DNA from 3 places in the Paenibacillus sp. S-12 genome. Region 3 is predicted to be linked to each of the others. Evidence: riboswitches for the same ligand, from Rfam matches in the RefSeq annotation. Region 3 holds a riboswitch; each other region holds the start of a gene.
What was found. A riboswitch is a leader RNA that binds a small molecule or an ion and turns the genes downstream of it on or off. The one in region 3 is predicted to bind cyclic di-AMP.

Region 1 (6,360 bases), on a different contig from region 3:
ATAGTTACTGAATATAGGCAGCGTAACGACAACGACCAAAAAGATAAGCGTCAAGCTGACAAGCACGGTATGAAGTGCAAGCTCATTTGGTGTCTTCTTGCGCTGTGCGCCCTCTACAAGCGAAATCATCCGATCCAGGAACGATTCTCCCGGGTCGCTTGTAATTCGAACACGAATCTCATCACTGATCACTTTCGTTCCGGCCGTTACGGAGCAGAAATCCCCGCCTGCTTCTTTCAATACAGGAGCAGATTCTCCCGTAATCGCCGATTCATCGACAGAGGCCAATCCAGAGATTACCTCACCATCTCCAGGAATTATTTCCCCTTCGCGAACAATTACGACATCTCCCTTGCGCAGCTCGGATGAGGATACGCGAACCGTACCTGCTTCCGTAATTTTATTAGCCCATAAATCCCGCTTCGCTTGCTTCAAGGAATCTGCCTGTGCCTTGCCCCGGCCCTCTGCAAGAGCCTCAGCAAAGTTGGCGAACCACACTGTAATGAACAAAATGAAGCTGACTGTGCCGTTGAACCAACGCGGCATTGGCGAGCCAAATGCATCTGGTACGAATGTAAGCAGCAGCGTAATGACGAAGCCTACCTCGCAAATGAACATCATTGGATTTTTAACCATCTGACGCGGATCAAACTTTCGCAGCGCATCAATCGAGGCTGCCCGCATTAAGCTGCCTTGGAACATGCTCCGTTCCTTCGTATCTGTAGTATGTCTGCGCGCCGGTTCATATGGTGCGGGTGTTTTCATCTGTTTTTCCGTTCTCATTTTCCGTTCCCCCTTATTTCCACAACGTCAGATGTTCTGCGACCGGTCCAAGCACGACTGCCGGGAAGAACGTCAGAGCACCTACAATAAGCACTGTGCCGACAAATACGATACCGAACAGCGCCGTATTCGTTTGAAACGTACCGCTTGTATTCGGAATCGGCTGCTTCTTCGCCATCGAACCGGCTACTGCCAGCAGAGTAATGAGCGATACATAGCGCCCTAAGAACATGACGATCCCTGTGGAAATGTTCCAAAATGGTGTTGCGTCGCCCAACCCTTCAAAGCCGGAACCATTGTTCGCAGCCGAGGACGTAAACTCATACAACGCCTGAGACAATCCATGGAACCCTGGATTGGACAGCGTATCCGCCTGTGTAGCAACTGCAATCGCAGTCGGTACAAGAATCAGGATCGGATGCACCAGCAAAGTAACTGCCAGCAGCTTCATTTCCCGGCTTTCCAGCTTGCGTCCCAGAAACTCAGGTGTTCGTCCGACCATGAGACCGGATAGGAATACGGCAATCATGACGTACAGCAGCACATTCATAAAGCCTGCACCAACACCGCCGAATACGGTGTTCAGCATCATATTCGCCATCGGGATCAAGCCGCCAAGCGGTGTCAGCGTATCATGCATATTATTGACGCCGCCCGTCTCTGATGCAGTCGTAACGACCGAATATAGCGAGGATTGAGCAACGCCAATGCGTACTTCTTTCCCTTCCATGCTGCCAGGTCCGCTTAATCCCGCAGCGTTCAATACCGGATTCCCCATATATTCCGCCGTAAGAGAGGAACTAAGCATAATTAGGAACAGGATCGCCATCGAGACGAATAGAACTCGTCCTTCCTTCTTGTTGCCGACCATACGGCTGTAGGTAAATGGAAGTCCTGTACACAGCATTAGCATGAGTAAAATATGAATTAAATTCGTCACACCATTCGGATTCTCAAATGGATGAGCAGAGTTCGCTCCAAAGTGGCCGCCACCATTGTTGCCAAGCTCCTTAATCGACATCATAGCTCCTACAGGGCCAAGCGGAATGTGCTGCTCTGCTCCTTCAACAGTTACTGCACTTTCCATTGGACTTAAGGATTGCGGTACCCCATTCCAGATGAACAGCACACTGGCAACGATCGCAATTGGCAGGAAAATACGCGTAATCGAACGTACAAGGTCTGCCAAGAAATTGCCGAGCGGTTTGCCAGTCAAACCGCGAATAATCGCCATCACTGCCGCAAGAGCTGTAGCAGGAGACGTGAACATTAAGAAAATAATGCCCATCATTTGCGACAGCAGGGACAGCCCACTTTCACCGCTGTAGTGCTGCAAGTTCGTATTCGCCATGAAGCTGATCGCCGTATTGAATGCCACTCCCGGTTCCATGCCCGGAATCCCATTCGGATTAAGCGGCAATACCCCTTGAAGGCGGAATATTGCATATGTCACCACAATCATCAGCACGTTGGTGGCAACTGCCGTAAAGGCGTATGCCTTCCAGCTTTGCGATTTGTCCTTAATGCCGAAACATGTAAATAAAAATCGATCTATCGGCCCAAATACAGAGTCCAGCGGTCTTGGAGCTCCGCTATTATCAAACACCCCTGCCATATATATTCCGATCGGACGCGCTATCGCCAAGGCAAGCAATAAGGTAATTCCAATGGCGATCCATTCGATTGCACTCATCGTTCCGTTCCACCCTTCTCTAATGTACAAATATCAACAATGATTCTGCCTAAACTAAAATCGTTCCGGCTTGACTAAGGCATATAACAAGTAAATGAACAAAGCCGTAATCAAGGTGAATAAGACGATCATCATGAGCGATCACCTCGTTCTTCCACTTCCGCCTTGCACCAATGGAGAATTCCCAATACGCTCAGTCCAAGCAGCGCGATAAGAATCATCATGACTGCATCAAACATTGTCCCTTCCTCCTCCTGAATAAGGTTCTCATCTTACAGGCAATGCTGCCGCGATCCCGTTCTTATCAAGCCTTATTGGCTCAATAAGAACGCGCAGGCAACACAAAAAGCCACACGGAAAGAGGGACCCTTTCCGTGTGGCTTCACTCACGCATTGTCAAATAAACGTACGCGTAATTGTTCCACGACGAAATAAAGGCTGCCTCCTTGGACGCTTACGAGGTTAGCTGACGGATTCGGGCGCGAAGAGTCGCCCTACCAGCCAGGAACGGATTCCTGTGCCGGATTCACCCCTTGCGCGAACTGTAAATGTACAGTTGGCGCACGAACGTTGGTTCCCCCGTTCCCATGAATGGGATTCAGCGGTGAGCATTGCCTATATGGATAAATTAGATGATATCAGATAGTAAAAATGATACTTGATCCGATTGCGTATAAATGACGTAATTCGCACCAAGCAATCGGTAAATCGACTGCGGATGATGACGCTTCGTTACGATTGTGATCGGCTCCGTCGTCCATTGTCGGCATATTTGAAGCAGCCGGCAGGATAGTGCAAAGCTTTGTTCAAATACATAGATTCGGCCAATTGGAACATGAGGCACAGCCCACGCCTTCGGCTCCGTCGTATTGATTCGACATACCGGAGTAACTCCAATACCTTCCAATCGCTTCGCCAACCGTCCATTATGGGCGATACCCGCTATCGAATATCCTGCTCCTTTCAATTGGCGTATAAAGTCAATTCCCATCTCACAGCCTGCGAACACTGCAATGACCCGGTCCGCATCGTACATATCCATTTCCTCCTGTTCATCTGTCCGAAGCCCTGCTTGCAAGAAAGAGGTACGTCGCCATCTGATCAGGCGCGCCTCTCCCGTACGCTTACGAGGTTAGCTGACGGATTCGGGCGCGAAGAGTCGCCCTACCAGCCAGGAATCGATTCCTGTACCGGATTCACCCCATGCGAACGTTGGCTGCTGACTATTACTCAGCTCTGCATTCGCTTTATTGGTTCCCCCGCTTCCGCTTTCTGCGCAATTCAGCGATTGAGACGCAACGGATATCGTTGTTGTTGCTGAACTGAATCTTACGCCTTTCCCCCTCCTGCTGTAAATGAAATGAAAACCATAATTTCTCCATTTCCAAGCAATTGTGATGAACTAATCCCATCTTATCTCTCATTACAGCCTTATTACCTCGCAATTTCTCCACTTTGCTTGTACGGCGATGATTTCATGAGAAAAACAAAGAAATTTAAATAAATACCCGTATGTAAACGCTTTGCTTGACAATTCATTTCAAAATCATGGATTGGCATCTATTTACAATCTTTGTGCCAAAAGGTAGGATACGCAATACGATCGAATGGCTTTCCCATTGCCGTCGGTACAGACAGATTCAATGCATATGTGTAGCGCTTCAATACAAATACAGGAGGATGGACAGAATGTCATACGCAGAGCTTGGCGAGTCCCAAAAATACAAGCTTACAGAACAATGGAAAATTTGGAACGACCTGCATGGCGAACAGCTATTCCAGCCGCAAGATACACAAATTTATATATCTGACGAGCTTGTTTTTGTTCGAATGAAGCCCGCTCAGCTCCATGCCGACTACATGCCTAGCAGGATCAATAAGCACTTACTCCAACGGGCGCAGCGCGCCTTTTCCCAGTGGGAGCAGCAGCAGCGCGGCATCATGTGGGAATCAATTATTCCCCGCGCCCTAGGAGTTCATATTGCACGCATGTGGCTTTCCATGCCTTTGCAAGGAGGTTCTACGTTGGATGTCATTCAGCTTGAGGTGCGGCCAAAATAAGAGATCGTTACAATTAGGGAGATGTTGAAAACAGCGAAATTCGCAATTCAAAAGGGGATGCCATCACCGAAGACTTTATGTCATAAAACACAAAAAACAGCCCTCCTCTTGCTTCGCAAGCGTCAGACTGTCTTTGATCCTATACTTGATTGGAATATATCAGGTGATGGCCATCTTCGAACCCCTTGGCAAACCCGGCTTCGAAGCCATCTCGATACGCAGTTGCTTCAGCTCCCTTATAAATGTTCGAATGCGTCTTCTTTGTCAGCTTAGATTTTCGGTGTCGAATACGTTGCTTCAGTCCCGACAATTGTCTATCCGTTTGTCGGATTTTCCGTATCCGCTTCATTTTATCCAATCGTGTTCTCCCCCTTTCTGCCGCCATTCAACTGCTGCTTAACGGACTCATTTATAACAGATGCAAATGAATTTCTGGAGCTGCCATAATGGGGAGCCCTTCCTCAAGGGCTTCCTTGTCGATCTCGGTACGCTCCACTACTTTCTCAGTCAATTCCCAGCGCGTTAAAGCATGCTCACTCATGAATTCCCTGTATAGATCCCCTTGTCGTTGATAATACCTTCCGGATTCTGTAGTAAACACACTGCCCTCCGCGATTCCCCCATCTTCTGTATGTGATTCCTTCCATTTCTTCGTCACGCTTTCCGCGTCTACCGTTGATCCTGTCGGCCATCCCCTCAGATCAACCTGACTTACGCTTACGATCGGGATGGTTAGGTTCCCTTCAACCGGATGCTTGGTACCCTGTTCAATCCAATAGACAGTCTCTGACAATCCCGCCACAGCCACATGAGTCGGATAGAATGTCTGGCAGCGTTCACCGTTTTGTTTGCCATAACGTTCACGAACACGATGCATCCAATTATAAGGGTTCCGCCACTTTTTCTGGAACAGACTTGCATAATTATCATTTGTGGATTGAGATTGATCCCCAGATGCAGTTGTCCCTTTACTGACAACCTGATATATGCATGTATCCTGAGCGACGACTAGCTTCCGACCACTAAGCCTGATTCGGACATTGTAATCCTCGACCTCATAATATACATGACCATAGCCCTCGTCAAAATAGCCAGTCTCTTCAAATAAGCTACGACGGAACAATAAACAACCGCTTTCCAAATGATCAGCACTGTTCCATTTACTAGGATCCAAAACAGGGCTAGTGGATTCTGAATGATAGTGATGCAAATTTTCCATCTGTTCATCGGTATCCGCAAGCTGCTGCTTCTCATCCAGAACGTACGTCACTGGGCCAACCATTCCAATCTCAAGATCACTATTCAGACATGCCAGCATTTTCGTCAGCCAATTGGATGTAACGAACGTGTCTGGGTTCAAAATACATATCGACGTGCCTTTTGACATCATCAATCCTGTATTCACAGCACCAGCAAATCCTCTAACTTTCTCATGAATATAAAACCGAAATTGTCCGGATTTCTTATTCAAAAAAGCAGATGTACCATCCGTAGACGCATTGTCAACGACGATAATCTCATAAGGCACTTCCGTATAGGCGCGTATGCTGTCTACACACTGTTCAAGAACATCCACCTGATTGTAAGTAGGTATGATTATACTCGTACCCTCAAACTGCTCACCATACTTCTCCTGTCCAGCTTGAAGACCTTCTATATATCCGAGCGAATAGCCGTATTCATAACGTTCAGTCAGCCTTTCACCCTTGCGCTTTCCTAGTAAATGGCGAGCTATTCGCTGGCCTTGAGCCTTTGTCTGCCGAGATGTTCGCGGCAACGGTCGGCGTTTTTTGAACATATCTATTCGGCCCCTCTTTCTATCG
Region 2 (6,360 bases), on a different contig from region 3:
AGCCAAAAGTCCCCGATGCCATCACAATCGGATTGTTGAACGGAATTCCGGCCACATTACAAGCTAAGTTCCGCATGCCATTCCACCTCCTCCGCTAAAAATACAGGCCCGTCCGCACATACTTTGCGGTTGCCGTTTTTATTCATTACTGTGCACACATAACATGCTCCGATTCCACAAGCCATCCGTTTTTCAAAAGAAACATATACTTTCGTATCCAAGCCTTCTGCTTGTAAAGCGATCGCCTTCATCATACCGAGTGGACCGCAAACAAGCACATTGTCATACTTGCTCAAGTCAATGTCATCAAGCAGATTTCCGTTTACGCGAACCACTAATTCGTTTGCATATGGTTCGTAAACTTCCGTTAAATAAGATTGTCCTCGGAAGCCGAGATAAATATCCGGTTTATCCAGCTGCTTCGCTGTATACAATAAGGGTGCAATGCCTATACCGCCTCCGATTAGCGCAGTTCGTCCTTTAACGTGGGGGAAACCATTGCCGAACGGCCCTTCCAGCTGTATACGGTCTCCTTCACGAAGCTGTGCAAACAATCGTGTGCCTTCTCCTGCAATTTTGTACAGGAATTGAATGCGATCCCGCTCCAGATTACAAATACTGATTGGACGAGACAGAACGGGTGCCATATTCCAGGCTCGCAGCATATAGAATTGTCCCATTCTTGCTTGAAACTGACCCTCCACCGTCATGAGGTAAATGCCTTCAGAGATGCGTTCGTTGGAAAGAATCGTATACACAAGTATGCTCCTTTTTTCACGAGTAAGGATAGTCTGCATCCTTCTCACGTTATTATTGAGACGTGCAGATTCCTGCTCGTAAGAAAAGCCCCACCCTACTGTGGCGGCCCGATATGGCCTATTTAAAGCTTTTCTCACCTTTACAACTCTACTATGCCTGTTCTAAACCTCCCCCTACTGTGACACATATCACAAATCAGTCATCATTATGACAATGGTTTCGCAAATTTTCAGAATATTAGCAAGAAGTTACAAGTCGTGCTTGAAACAGCTGCCTGTACAATGAGATTAATTCCCTGTCACTGTTGAATGATGATTGGGGCATATTTCTTTACCCCCAAGGACATAACAAGAACATTGATGTCTACGGAATGGGGGAATGGCACTATGCGAAATAAACAAATTTGTTTATCTGTATTATCTTTGTGCTTGCTCGCAGTAGCTGGCTGCTTCGCTCGCCAACAGGAAGCGCCATCCATACCCAATCTTCCTCCGATCAAGCCCAATCAAACGCAATCAGAATCAATCCATTCATCAACTGAAAGCCTGTGGACGAAAGATCGCACTCATTCTGTCCCCCGCATTTTCAAGGCTGGATCAGAGACCACCCATTCTCAAAGCTACAATAGCTTACATGGGACAACTGGATTAGAAACGATTCATTTGCCAAAGTTCACCGTTACGACGGAGCAGACAGAACGCAAAGAACTGAAAAAGAAGCAGGCGCAATCTCATTCTAGACAACAAATAGAAAATGATTCGAATGCTCGCAAGCAAACTTGGCAAAAATCGAGCACATCTCAATCTGCAGCACAAACTTCGCAATCTTCACGTTCTAGCATGCATAAAATGAAGAAACGACAGCTCACAATTGCAGAGCTTAGGGTGAAGTATCCGCATATTTTCAAATTAAATGCAAAGCAACGTCGAGGCGAACGACAAGTTGCCCTTACCTTCGATGACGCACCAGATAATCGAATTACACCGCTTGTCTTGGATATATTGAAGGAGCACAATATACAAGCCACCTTCTTCCTTGTAGGCACTCGTGCCAAGGCATATCCGAAGTTGGTCGAACGTATGGTTCGCGAAGGCCATATCATCGGCAATCATTCGTACAACCATCCGTTGTTGACGAGGCTCACGCTTCCTGCCTTTGAGCATCAGTTAAAGGATACGGAACGGATTATTGAGCAGTCTATCGGATATAAACCGCGTTATTTCCGTCCGCCATATGGCGAGATAAATGAGGAGCAACTGCGATGGGCAGGAGATAACGGGTACTTGGTCGTCAATTGGGACGTAGATTCAAATGACTGGAGAGGTTTGAGCGCATCACACATATTGCAGAATGTCATGCGTGAAGTTCGTCCAGGCTCCATTATTTTGCAGCATGCAAGCGGTAGCACACAGAATGGGTATTTGCATGGAACCGTAAAGGCACTCCCTTCTATAATTAAGCAGTTAAGGGAGCGCCAATATGAATTCGTTACCTTACCGGATTTGCTTCAGGATCAGAAGGAGAAGAAGGAGTAAATAAAACAAGCCCCGCCGAATGGCGAGGCTTGTTATTCAATTGCTGGTATTAAGTATGATCTACTTTATAATAGTAGATATTATTTCAACACGTACACTTTTACGTCTTGCACGCCGAATGTGTTGCCTGTCTGTTTACTTACCGGTACAAAAATGTCAACCTTTTTCCCCTTGATTGCACCGCCGGTATCTGTAGCTACCGCAACCATTCCGCCTGTTGGCAAGTGTTTGAAATCATATCCCGTAATATACAATTTCGTACCCAGTGGAATGACTTTTGGATCCACTGCAACTGTACCAAGTTTCAATGCGTTGCCCAAAGCATCTACCGCACCCCATTTTCCGTTTTCACTCGGATGGGCCGTATATGCTGTAGCACGCATATTTAATGTCTTTTTATATGTTGCTGTACGTCCTGAGGACATTTGAACCACATTTTTAGGAGCAGCCTGTTGAACTGCCTTTTCATTATTTGAAGCCGAAGCCGTCTTCACTGCCTGTCCGTTATTATTTGCTCCACCCAAAGCATTACCGACTGGCATACCTTCCAATACAGACTTTTGAACAACAGGTCCTGGAAGCTCGATGGAAAGACCACCATACAAATTTTTAGGATTGATTGTCGGATTTGCCGACAATACAGATTCAACACTCATGTTGTATTTCTTAGCAATTGAATAAAACGTTTCTCCCTCTATTACCGTATAGGGCTCCGCCTGTGCCGGCAAAATTTGAAGAATGGACGCAAGTCCAAGTAAAGCAGCTGTAATCGTTACTGTAATTCTTTTACGCATGTTTTCCTCCTGTGCATTAGCCTGCGGGGTTAGTTGTCGGATTCGGGTCAAGGAGTTCCCCTACGCTATTCCATTTGCGGAATAAGCGATTCACCCCAAGGTGTTCGGTAAAATATTGAACACCGGTCAATAGTCCCCCGTACGGGTGTGTCGTTTCGGCTCGGATTGCATCATATCACAATTTTGTAACCTGTGCGCAGGAATATGATGGTAAGTTTCTGGAACCCGCGCCCCCCAATGGTTTGAAGCTTCGAAATTTTTTTATTTCATAACAAATTTGTAATCCCAGATGACATTTTTGTAATCTTTATAGACCTATCATAACACATATTTCTGATTTGTAAACGAAAACGCTTTCAAATGGACTTAACAAAAATAGGCACCCCTGATTTGGATGCCTTTGTGATGTAAGCTATTTATAAAACTCTACTTAAGAAATCTTTCGTTCTTGCATGTGCCGGCTGGTTGAAAAGCTGCTGTGGAGAGCCTTCCTCCACAATATTGCCGCCATCCATGAACAGAATCCGATCTCCCACCTCTCTTGCAAAGTTCATTTCATGAGTTACAATGACCATTGTCATTCCTTCTGCAGCTAATGATTTCATAACCTCAAGAACTTCACCAACCATCTCTGGATCTAACGCAGACGTTGGCTCATCGAACAACATTACATGAGGCTGCATAGCAAGCGCACGAGCAATGGCTATACGCTGCTTCTGTCCTCCGGACAGTTGTCTTGGATAAGCATTTGCCTTATCTGCCAGTCCAACCTTGCCAAGCAGTTCAATTGCCAGTTTTTTAGCATCGGCTTCAGGCACACTTTTGACCTTGATCGGTGCAAGTGCAATATTTTGGAGCACAGTCATATGAGGAAATAAGTTGAATGATTGAAAAACCATTCCCATTTTCTCACGTGTCTTATTTATATTATGTGACTTGTCCGTGATGCATTGACCTTCAAATAATATGTCACCTTTGGTTGGTGTTTCCAGCAAATTAATGCAACGAAGGAGCGTACTCTTTCCAGATCCACTTGGACCAATAACTACTACCACTTCACCGCGATCGATTGACAAGTTGACACCCTTTAAAATATCTAATTTACCATACGATTTGTGCAAATTCCGAATCTCAATCATGCTCGCTCAACTTCCTTTCCAAACGTGCTACCACTTTCGATAATGTAAAGGTTAAAATCAGGTAGATACATGCCGCTCCCAGCAGCGGCCCCATAGCCGAATAGATTTTGGCACGGATGATGTTTGTCTCAAACATCAAGTCCGCAATCCCGATCGTACTTACAATCGAAGTTTCCTTAATGATCGTAATAAATTCGTTCCCAATCGCCGGTATAACGTTGCGAAATGCTTGTGGAAGGACGATCAGCCGCATTCCCATCGACTTGGACATGCCGAGTGAACGAGCTGCTTCCAACTGTCCATGGTCAATAGATTGAATGCCTGCTCGGAAGATTTCAGCCAGATACGCTCCACTATTCAAGGAGAGGGCAATTGCCCCAGATGTCAAAGCCGTAAACTCTACACCATATTCCGCGAGACCATAATGAATGATGAATAATTGTACAAGCAGTGGTGTTCCACGGAATACTTCAATATAAGTCACTGCAAACCATTTCAGCGGCTTAATTTTCGACATTCGCATTAGTACAATGGTGACACCCAATAACAGCCCGAATAAGACAGATATCGCGGACAACAGCACCGTAATGCCAGCACCAGATACAAACCCTAATTTATATTTCCATAACATGTCGATCCAATCGAACATGACAACCTACCCCTTCCCTACGCATAACGGCTCATAATCTGTATTTCTTCTATAATAAAGAGAAAACGCCCCTCACTGGTTGGATTCCCAAGAGGAGCGAACACGTCACATACGTAAAAGCATTGACCGTCATTGTTAAGCGACAGCCGCTGTTTTATTGCTGTTCCGCCAGTTGTACCGCTTGTGTAATATATTCGTCCAGTTTCCCCTGCTGCTTCAAGCGTTCAAGCGTTTTATTCACTTCATCGCGCAGCTTCACGCTGCCCTTGCGAACACCGATCACATACCCTTCGCTCGCTGGCTTCAGCTCAACAGGCGCGACAGCAACCTCCTTGCGGTTTGCCGCAAATGCAGCTGCTACAGGCTTCTCAACGACAACCGCTTCTAAGCGATTTGCTTCCAACGCCAGCACGAGATCATTTACTTTATCCAGCATTTCCTTCTTTGCATCTGGAATTTGCTGTATGACATTCTCGAATGTCGATCCGAGCTGTACGCCAACTTTTAGTCCCTTCAAATCCTCAGGTGTCTTGTACTTGTCCTTATCAGCTGCACGTACAATGACTCCAGCTTCCGCCAAATAATAGGGTGTAGAGAATTCCATTGCGTTTTCCCGTTCAGGCGAAGGATCCAACCCCGCGATGGCAATGTCGATCTTGCCTGTTTTTAATTCCTCAGGCAGCGTCGTTAAAGATGTATCCTTAATCTCTAACTCTACGCCCAAATCCTTCGCAATTTCCTTTGCTATCTCAATATCGAATCCGACAATTTGATCCTTGCCGTCTACCGTTTTGCGAAATTCAAATGGTGGATAGTCAGCACTCGTGCCAAGTACCAGTTTCTTATTTTCTTGAACAGTTGCTAGACGGTCTTCTTTAGCACCGCAGCCAACTAATAAGGATAAAATGAGTGTGCATGCCGCAACAATTTTCAGTGATTTCATATCCTTCAACCCCGCTCATCATTTATGTGATTTCCCCGCTCGCAATTGGTGAGGTAACATCATTATACACATATATGCATAGTTATACAACCATTTTTTCGCAGGCTCATTACAACAAAATAGAGTAATAGTGCATAATTCTTTCATTTTATAATACATCGGTCAATTATGGTAATATAGAGGCTACAAATCATTCTTTTTTTGAGTTAGTGGCAAACGGATGGTAATCAAGGTTCGTCCCGGTGAGGATTGAATGACCAGTTGCCCTTCATGGCGCTCCACAATGCTGTAGCAAATGGACAATCCGAGCCCAGTCCCCTTTTCCTTCGTTGTGACAAATGGGGTACCTGCTGTATGCAATACATCTTGTGTAAAGCCAGGACCTTCATCTTCCACCTCTAGAACTACTGTGCCCTCTTCAGAACGAGTCCGAATGGTAAGAACCTGATTTTCATCCATTGCCTCAAGGCCATTACGGATGAGATTATGCAGAAGCTGCCTAATCTCCTTCTCATCCATTTCCATTTGAGGAACCAGAGCT
Region 3 (6,360 bases):
CCTTAATGAACCGCACACAATTCGTACAACCGGATGACGGCAATTCGAAGGACGAAACACTCATGAAGCTGCGACTTACGAAGCCCGTACGCAGTCAGGAAAAAGTTACGCTTCGCATGGAGTTCGAAGTCAAGCTTCCAAAAGTATTTGCACGTATGGGTCATGCCGATGATTTTGTGATGGCCGGCCAATGGTTCCCGAAGATTGCTGCATTTGAAAAAGCAGGTGTTCGCGGGCGATCCTCCGATGGATGGAATCTTCACCAATATCATGGCAATTCAGAATTCTACTCGAATTACGGCATTTACAGTGTGCGTATTCAAGTGCCTGACAATTACATCGTTGCTGCAACTGGATTTCCAACAAAGACGCCCGTTATTGCGGACGGGAAAAAATCGTATCAATTCTATGCAGATGACGTCCATGACTTTGCGTGGTCAGCCTCTCCGAAATTTGTTTATTTTGAAGAACCATTCTCCTCCAGCCAAGTTCCAGGAGTTCGAATCAAGCTGTATTTGGATCCGAAGCATAAGGATTTGAAGGAACGATATTTCTACGCTGCCAAGACCGCATTATCGAAGTTCAGCGAATGGTACGGCAAATATCCTTATTCCACCTTGTCCATTGTCGTTCCACCTAAGGCAGGTAATGGAGCCGGCGGTATGGAGTATCCAACCTTGATAACAGCGTTTGGGGCAGAAGATGAGAGTCCAGGCTATGACTTGGAGCGAACCGTCATTCATGAAATTGGGCATCAATATTTCTATGGAATTCTTGCGTCTAATGAATTTGAAGAAGCTTGGCTTGATGAAGGTTTTACTTCCTATGCGGAAGATAAGCTGATGGAACAGGAATTCGGCGTACATCCTAATAATGCGGTACAAGCGAGCTATATTACAGATCCGGCTCCACTCAAGCTGGAAGCTTGGCGATACAACAACCAAGATCATTACGCGGAAAATGTGTACATGCGTGCCAAGCTGGTTCTTCTCGCTATTGAGAAGCAGGTTGGAGAAAAGATGATGAACCGCATCATGAAAACCTATACGCAGAAATATCGTTTCAAGCATCCAACAACAGCCGATTTCCAGCGCGTCGTTGAACAGGTAACGAATCGCAAGTGGATTGATTTCTTCCAACAATATGTGTACAACGGTCAAATGGCAGACTTCGCTGTAGAAAATATTGAATCTCGTACGATTGAAGCAAATGGCTCTATCAAATATGAAGCGACTGTTCACATTCGCAAGCTGGGAGCCAATTATCCTTCTATTCCAATCGTGTTTGGATTTACCGATGGAACTACAACACGCAAGTCATGGAATGGAGAAGGAGATCGAATTCAGTATACGATAACCCATAAAACACCGCTTAGCTGGGTAATGGTCGATCCACTGTACACTATTGTCGTCGAAAACAAGCATATCAACAATTACATGCGTGCTCATGTCGACGAACCTATTCGTACGCGGGTTAACTTGTCCGTTATCAAGGTAATCGAAGCAATTACGAACATTCTGGGGTGGTGATCGCGTGAAAACCTATGTTCGATCAGGCTGGAATTGGTGCAAAGATCATATTTACATTTGGATTATTCTATTTTTGTACCAACTGTTATGGGGGTTCTTCCTCTACCGTTTCGTCGATGGAATCGTGACGCCTATCCTGCGCCGCTACCCAGATCCTGCACCTACTGAAATGAGCAAGCAGCTCTTTCTAACAGAAAGCCAATTCCATCTAATGAAGACAAATGACTATATGCCATACTTTTGGGCCCTTATCGGCTTCATCGCCATCCATTTGCTGCTTACGCCCTTTATTCATGCGGGCGTATTCCATGCTATGTCACGTCCCAAGCAGCAGGGGCTGGCCTTCTTTCAAGGTATCAAGCTTGTATGGAAGCCCATGCTTGTCCTATATTTGTTAGAAGTTCTCCTCATCACGATCCCTGCCATATGGTTCGTTCCCTATACTGCGAATGCACTGTCAACATCGAATTCTCTTACTTCCTTGCTTATGGCCATAGCCCCCTTTGCAATCGCTTGGCTTATTGGCGGCTGGCTCGTTCACCAACTTTTCCTGTTCCTGAACTTTGGTGCCGCATCAGATACACCATTAATTCGCTCTGTGACGGCTGGTACGCGGCGCCTGCTGCCCATCCTCGGGCTATCTCTAATATTTATCGGAACTACAATTGGAATAGGCATTATGTCTACATCCGCTGCCGCAATGTTCACAGGCATTACCGCACTCATTATTCAACAGGCGCTGCCTGCAATTATGACTATGCTGAAAATGTGGGGATTATCTGCTCGTCATGCGGTATGGCAGGAAGCTGAACAGCAAATGAAATAAACAAAATAAATGAAGCAATAGATCAAGAAGTAATGAATAGATAGGAATGAAAATAAGGACATCATGAAGTGATAACATTACAAAAGTTACAAGGCGTTACGATGAAATGATGCACAGCAGCATAAGAAAAATAAAAAACTTGTCTATCAGCGAAAAATAACGCTGATTTGACAAGTTTTTTTCGTGTCAAGGACAAAAAATATTTGTCAAAGGAAAAATCGTCTGTTACAATAAATCTAGATTTATTACAACTTTGTCATGAAAGCGGCACTAACTCTTGCAAAATTGTTACTATCGCACGCAGCAATACATATCCCAAAACCAGATTGCCGAATTTCCGGATAGTCCGGAAAGCGGGGGAACCAGTTTTTACGGGTGAATTGATCTTGAAACACAGGGATCATAGGGGTCCTTCAACCGAACCCTCCAGCTAACCTCGCAGGCACGGAAGGAGCTTTCCCTTTGAAGAAGAAGCTAGTTACAGCGGTACTCGGGCTGAGCGTTTTGTTTACATCGCTCGGAGCGGGAAGCACATTCGCAGCATCCAAAATGGACAACACGATTGACGGTTTGCTAGGCATTTCGTACAAGTATGGTGGAACATCAACGAGTGGCTTTGATTGCTCTGGATTTACCAAGTACGTGTTCAAAAAGTTCGAAATTGATCTCCCTCGCACATCTTCGTCGCAATTCGACTCTGGCGACAAAGTAAGCAAAGACGAGCTTCGTCCAGGAGACCTAGTTTTCTTTGACACAAGCGGCGGCAACGGTGTATCTCATGTCGGTATTTACGTAGGCGATAACAAATTCGCACACGCTTCGACTAGCAAGGGTACGCGCATCGACAGCCTAAGCATGGACTACTACGAGAAGCGCTATGTAGGTGCTCGTCGAGTTTTGAGCGAGAATGACTTTTCGTCTATTGCTACAGACGATAAATAGCTTACTAGTTTCCTGCACTCTTAATATTATTGAACGACTGCATAACCCGATGAGAAGCGCTACGCGCCTTTTCGTCGGGTTGTTTCATTTAATCCCCTCGCATCCGTAACATTTCGGCTCCTTTATCCTATGCAGCTCTGCATGCCAATGATTCATGCTTCTATATATATTTACGAAATCATTACCTTTTGGTTTCTGCACAATTTCCTAGCCTATATAACACAGGGACATACGCTGCCGCGCATGTCCCAATATTTAAAATCTGGATATTCAGCATACTTGTATCGGCGCTGCACACTTATTTGGCTGACCCGTTTAATTCTTGGAATTTCGCCTTTATCTCTTCTGGTGTGAGCCCATCTGCGTCTGCTGCTGCCTTATGCTTTTCTTCCTCATGCTGAAGCTGCGTTTGACGATCCTCGACAGGCTTCCCGTTATCGTGATGTTTCTCGTGGAACAGTCGTCCTTTTATGCCCAATTTCTCACGCAGTTCCTGACGAATTTGCTTGCTGCTTTTCCCTTCTGTCGAAATGCCATGCTTCTTGGCGAGCAATTGAACCTTTTTCTCATGAAGCTGTTTCATTTCTGTACGGAGCTCTTTCATCTGAGCTTGTATCTGCTCTAACTGCTTGTCTGTCTCCGAATCCTGCTGCTTCGCATTGGACTGTCCTACCTTCGTTGCGGCTACACTTACGGCAGTCTGGCCTTTGGCCTTATCTGACACAGCATTTTCCCCATTGCTGCTTTGCGCTGCTGCAGGCGATGCCATCAACAGAAGCATCAGACATGTCCATGCTGCTACGGTTGAATTGCGTTTCATTGGTTCCACCTCCTTATGTAAGGGATGGCTATAGTATGTTCGTTAATCCTGAAATGAAACTGAAAATGAGCTAAATATTCGTTTATGGTGGGTCACACCTGAATAAGACAAGACTTGCAGGAAACGTCTCACGTCCACGCCGCCCTGTATCTTGTACATCCAGTTGTTTATTTAGTCCAGCCAGCCTTTTTCCCGCGCAATTCGAATGGCCTCAATTCGCGTGCCCGCTCCGACTTTACTGAGCGCATCTGACATATAATTGCGTACCGTTCCGTAGGACAAGAACAACTTTGCACTAATATCCTGCATGGACTGCCCTTCTTCTGCAAGTTTCAGCACTTCCTTCTCCCTTGGAGACAAAGGGCAAGGATCCTCCCAAGCCGCTAGTGTCAATTCGGGACTCATCACCCGCTTGCCCGCGTATACTTTGCGAATGGCATCCGACAATTCATCACTTGGGCTGTCCTTAAGTAAATACCCCCCTACACTGGATGCCATTGCACGCTGGAGATAGCCCGAGCGAGCAAATGTTGTCAGCATAATGATTCGGCATGCCCATCCTTTTTTCTTGACCGCATCCGCAACATCCAGCCCCGTCATGAGCGGCATTTCAATATCCAATACAGCAATATCGGGATGCAGCTCCTCTATTAATTCCAGCGCAACTTTTCCATTCTCCGCTTGACCAACCACTTCGATATCACCTTCAAGGGACAATAAGGTGGCTAATGCACTGCGCAGCATCTGCTGATCTTCTCCAAGTATTACTCGGATCATTGCCCTTCTCTCTCCTTCCCATCACGAATAACGCGAGGTATAACTAACGATAATGCCGTCCCTTTGTGAGGGGCGGAATCTACCACAAGTGTTCCATCTACAAGCTGCAGACGCTGCCTGAGACCTGCCATGCCCGTCCCACTTGATTGCTTAAGCTGATGCTCATTAATACCTACACCGTTATCTGCAATATTCAATCGTACTAAGGACTCCTCAACTTCAAGCAATACAGTACAGCACTTGGCTTGGCTGTGCCTCACAACATTCGTTAACGTTTCCCGAAAGCACATGGCTAGAATCGTTTCCTGCAGAGCCGACAGCGGCAATCGGGATACCATAGTTGAGACTGTAGCAGGTTGGGCGATACCCTCTCCACGTTCCTGAAAGCTCAGTTCTATTCCTGCAGCTGCGCAAAGTTGTCTGCCATGTTCGTATTCCTCTGCAAGCTTAACGATCTTCATCTCAGTTACGAGCTGACGCATCTGCTTCAACGCCGCACGCGAGGTTTCCCGAATTTCCCTCGCTTCTGCAATTGCCCGCTCCGGATTACGTGTAATCAGCTTTTCTGTCACTTCACTCTTCAGCGTAATTAAAGACAACGTATGTCCAAGTGTATCATGCAATTCCCGCGCAATGCGCTGTCTCTCTTCCTGCTGTGCCATTCGCTCAAGCTGTGACGTAGCAGCCTGCAATCGTTCCGCCATCTGCTTGTACTGCCCTGCTGCCTGCATGATGAACGGCATGAATAGGATACCGAACAAAGGCGGCAACAACAGCGTATGCAGGGAAGACCATACGGTTATGGTATCCAAGCGTTGAAATAACCCTATTATAATGCCTACTGTCATGACAGCAGCTATACCCAAAATAACTGTTGTTTTTTGCTTGCTTATCATCTGCGCGATCATGAACACCATATAAGCATACATAGGGTGATAGAATAGGATAAACATGAGAATAATCACAACCTGAACAGTCAACCATAGCAATACCTGCTTCTCATAATGGTACTGCAGCCAAAATGCGATCACGAGAAACAGAAGCAGCGTGAACCCCAGCCAAAACTTGGCAGAGGTTTCACGCAGCAGGAAAAAAATAGGCACACATAAGTTGGCAAGGGAGATATAAGGCTCTACCCCCTCTTTTTCGGGAAATAATCTCTTCTTACCTACGTTCACTTACATCGCTTCCCGTCTGTTGAAGATATAACTCGATATTACCATGAAGATAATGCCGCAGCCCAGTAGAATAGCCCAATCCAGCAGTGCAGGACTACTGCCAGCAAGCATATTCCATGCACCATGTGCATAACGGTAGGATGGCAGCCATTCCCCAATTGCCTGCATCCAGCCCGGCAATGTCTTCAGCGGCATCCACAAGCCCCCCATGATGGCAAAACCCATGAGCAAAATATTAGCAACCGCAATGGATGCGTCAGCGCTCTTCATCGTTCCAAGAAGCGAGCC

Region 1: another riboswitch for cyclic di-AMP. It lies ahead of NO352_RS02345 (hypothetical protein); the one in region 3 lies ahead of NO352_RS22435 (C40 family peptidase).
Region 2: another riboswitch for cyclic di-AMP. It lies ahead of NO352_RS11620 (3D domain-containing protein); the one in region 3 lies ahead of NO352_RS22435 (C40 family peptidase).

What each region holds. Positions count from the first base shown of each region.
Region 1 is NZ_JASIUF010000004.1:11,772-18,131, reverse strand. It holds gene kdpB (potassium-transporting ATPase subunit KdpB) at 1-702, opposite strand, end outside; gene kdpA (potassium-transporting ATPase subunit KdpA) at 797-2,476, opposite strand; gene kdpF (K(+)-transporting ATPase subunit F) at 2,531-2,608, opposite strand; cyclic di-AMP (ydaO/yuaA leader) riboswitch at 2,913-3,090, opposite strand; gene NO352_RS02345 (hypothetical protein) at 3,105-3,512, opposite strand; cyclic di-AMP (ydaO/yuaA leader) riboswitch at 3,583-3,773, opposite strand; gene NO352_RS02340 (hypothetical protein) at 4,166-4,537, shown strand; gene NO352_RS02335 (hypothetical protein) at 4,677-4,895, opposite strand; gene NO352_RS02330 (glycosyltransferase family 2 protein) at 4,947-6,335, opposite strand.
Region 2 is NZ_JASIUF010000012.1:55,114-61,473, forward strand. It holds gene NO352_RS11605 (dihydroorotate dehydrogenase) at 1-76, opposite strand, end outside; gene NO352_RS11610 (dihydroorotate dehydrogenase electron transfer subunit) at 57-758, opposite strand; gene NO352_RS11615 (polysaccharide deacetylase family protein) at 1,146-2,294, shown strand; gene NO352_RS11620 (3D domain-containing protein) at 2,375-3,088, opposite strand; cyclic di-AMP (ydaO/yuaA leader) riboswitch at 3,091-3,259, opposite strand; gene NO352_RS11625 (amino acid ABC transporter ATP-binding protein) at 3,505-4,227, opposite strand; gene NO352_RS11630 (amino acid ABC transporter permease) at 4,220-4,876, opposite strand; gene NO352_RS11635 (transporter substrate-binding domain-containing protein) at 5,031-5,819, opposite strand; gene NO352_RS11640 (sensor histidine kinase) at 6,003-6,360, opposite strand, start outside.
Region 3 is NZ_JASIUF010000024.1:38,924-45,283, reverse strand. It holds gene NO352_RS22445 (M1 family metallopeptidase) at 1-1,529, shown strand, start outside; gene NO352_RS22440 (carbamoyl transferase) at 1,534-2,355, shown strand; cyclic di-AMP (ydaO/yuaA leader) riboswitch at 2,673-2,814, shown strand; gene NO352_RS22435 (C40 family peptidase) at 2,818-3,297, shown strand; gene NO352_RS22430 (hypothetical protein) at 3,596-4,117, opposite strand; gene NO352_RS22425 (response regulator transcription factor) at 4,289-4,894, opposite strand; gene NO352_RS22420 (sensor histidine kinase) at 4,891-6,072, opposite strand; gene NO352_RS22415 (ABC transporter permease) at 6,073-6,360, opposite strand, start outside.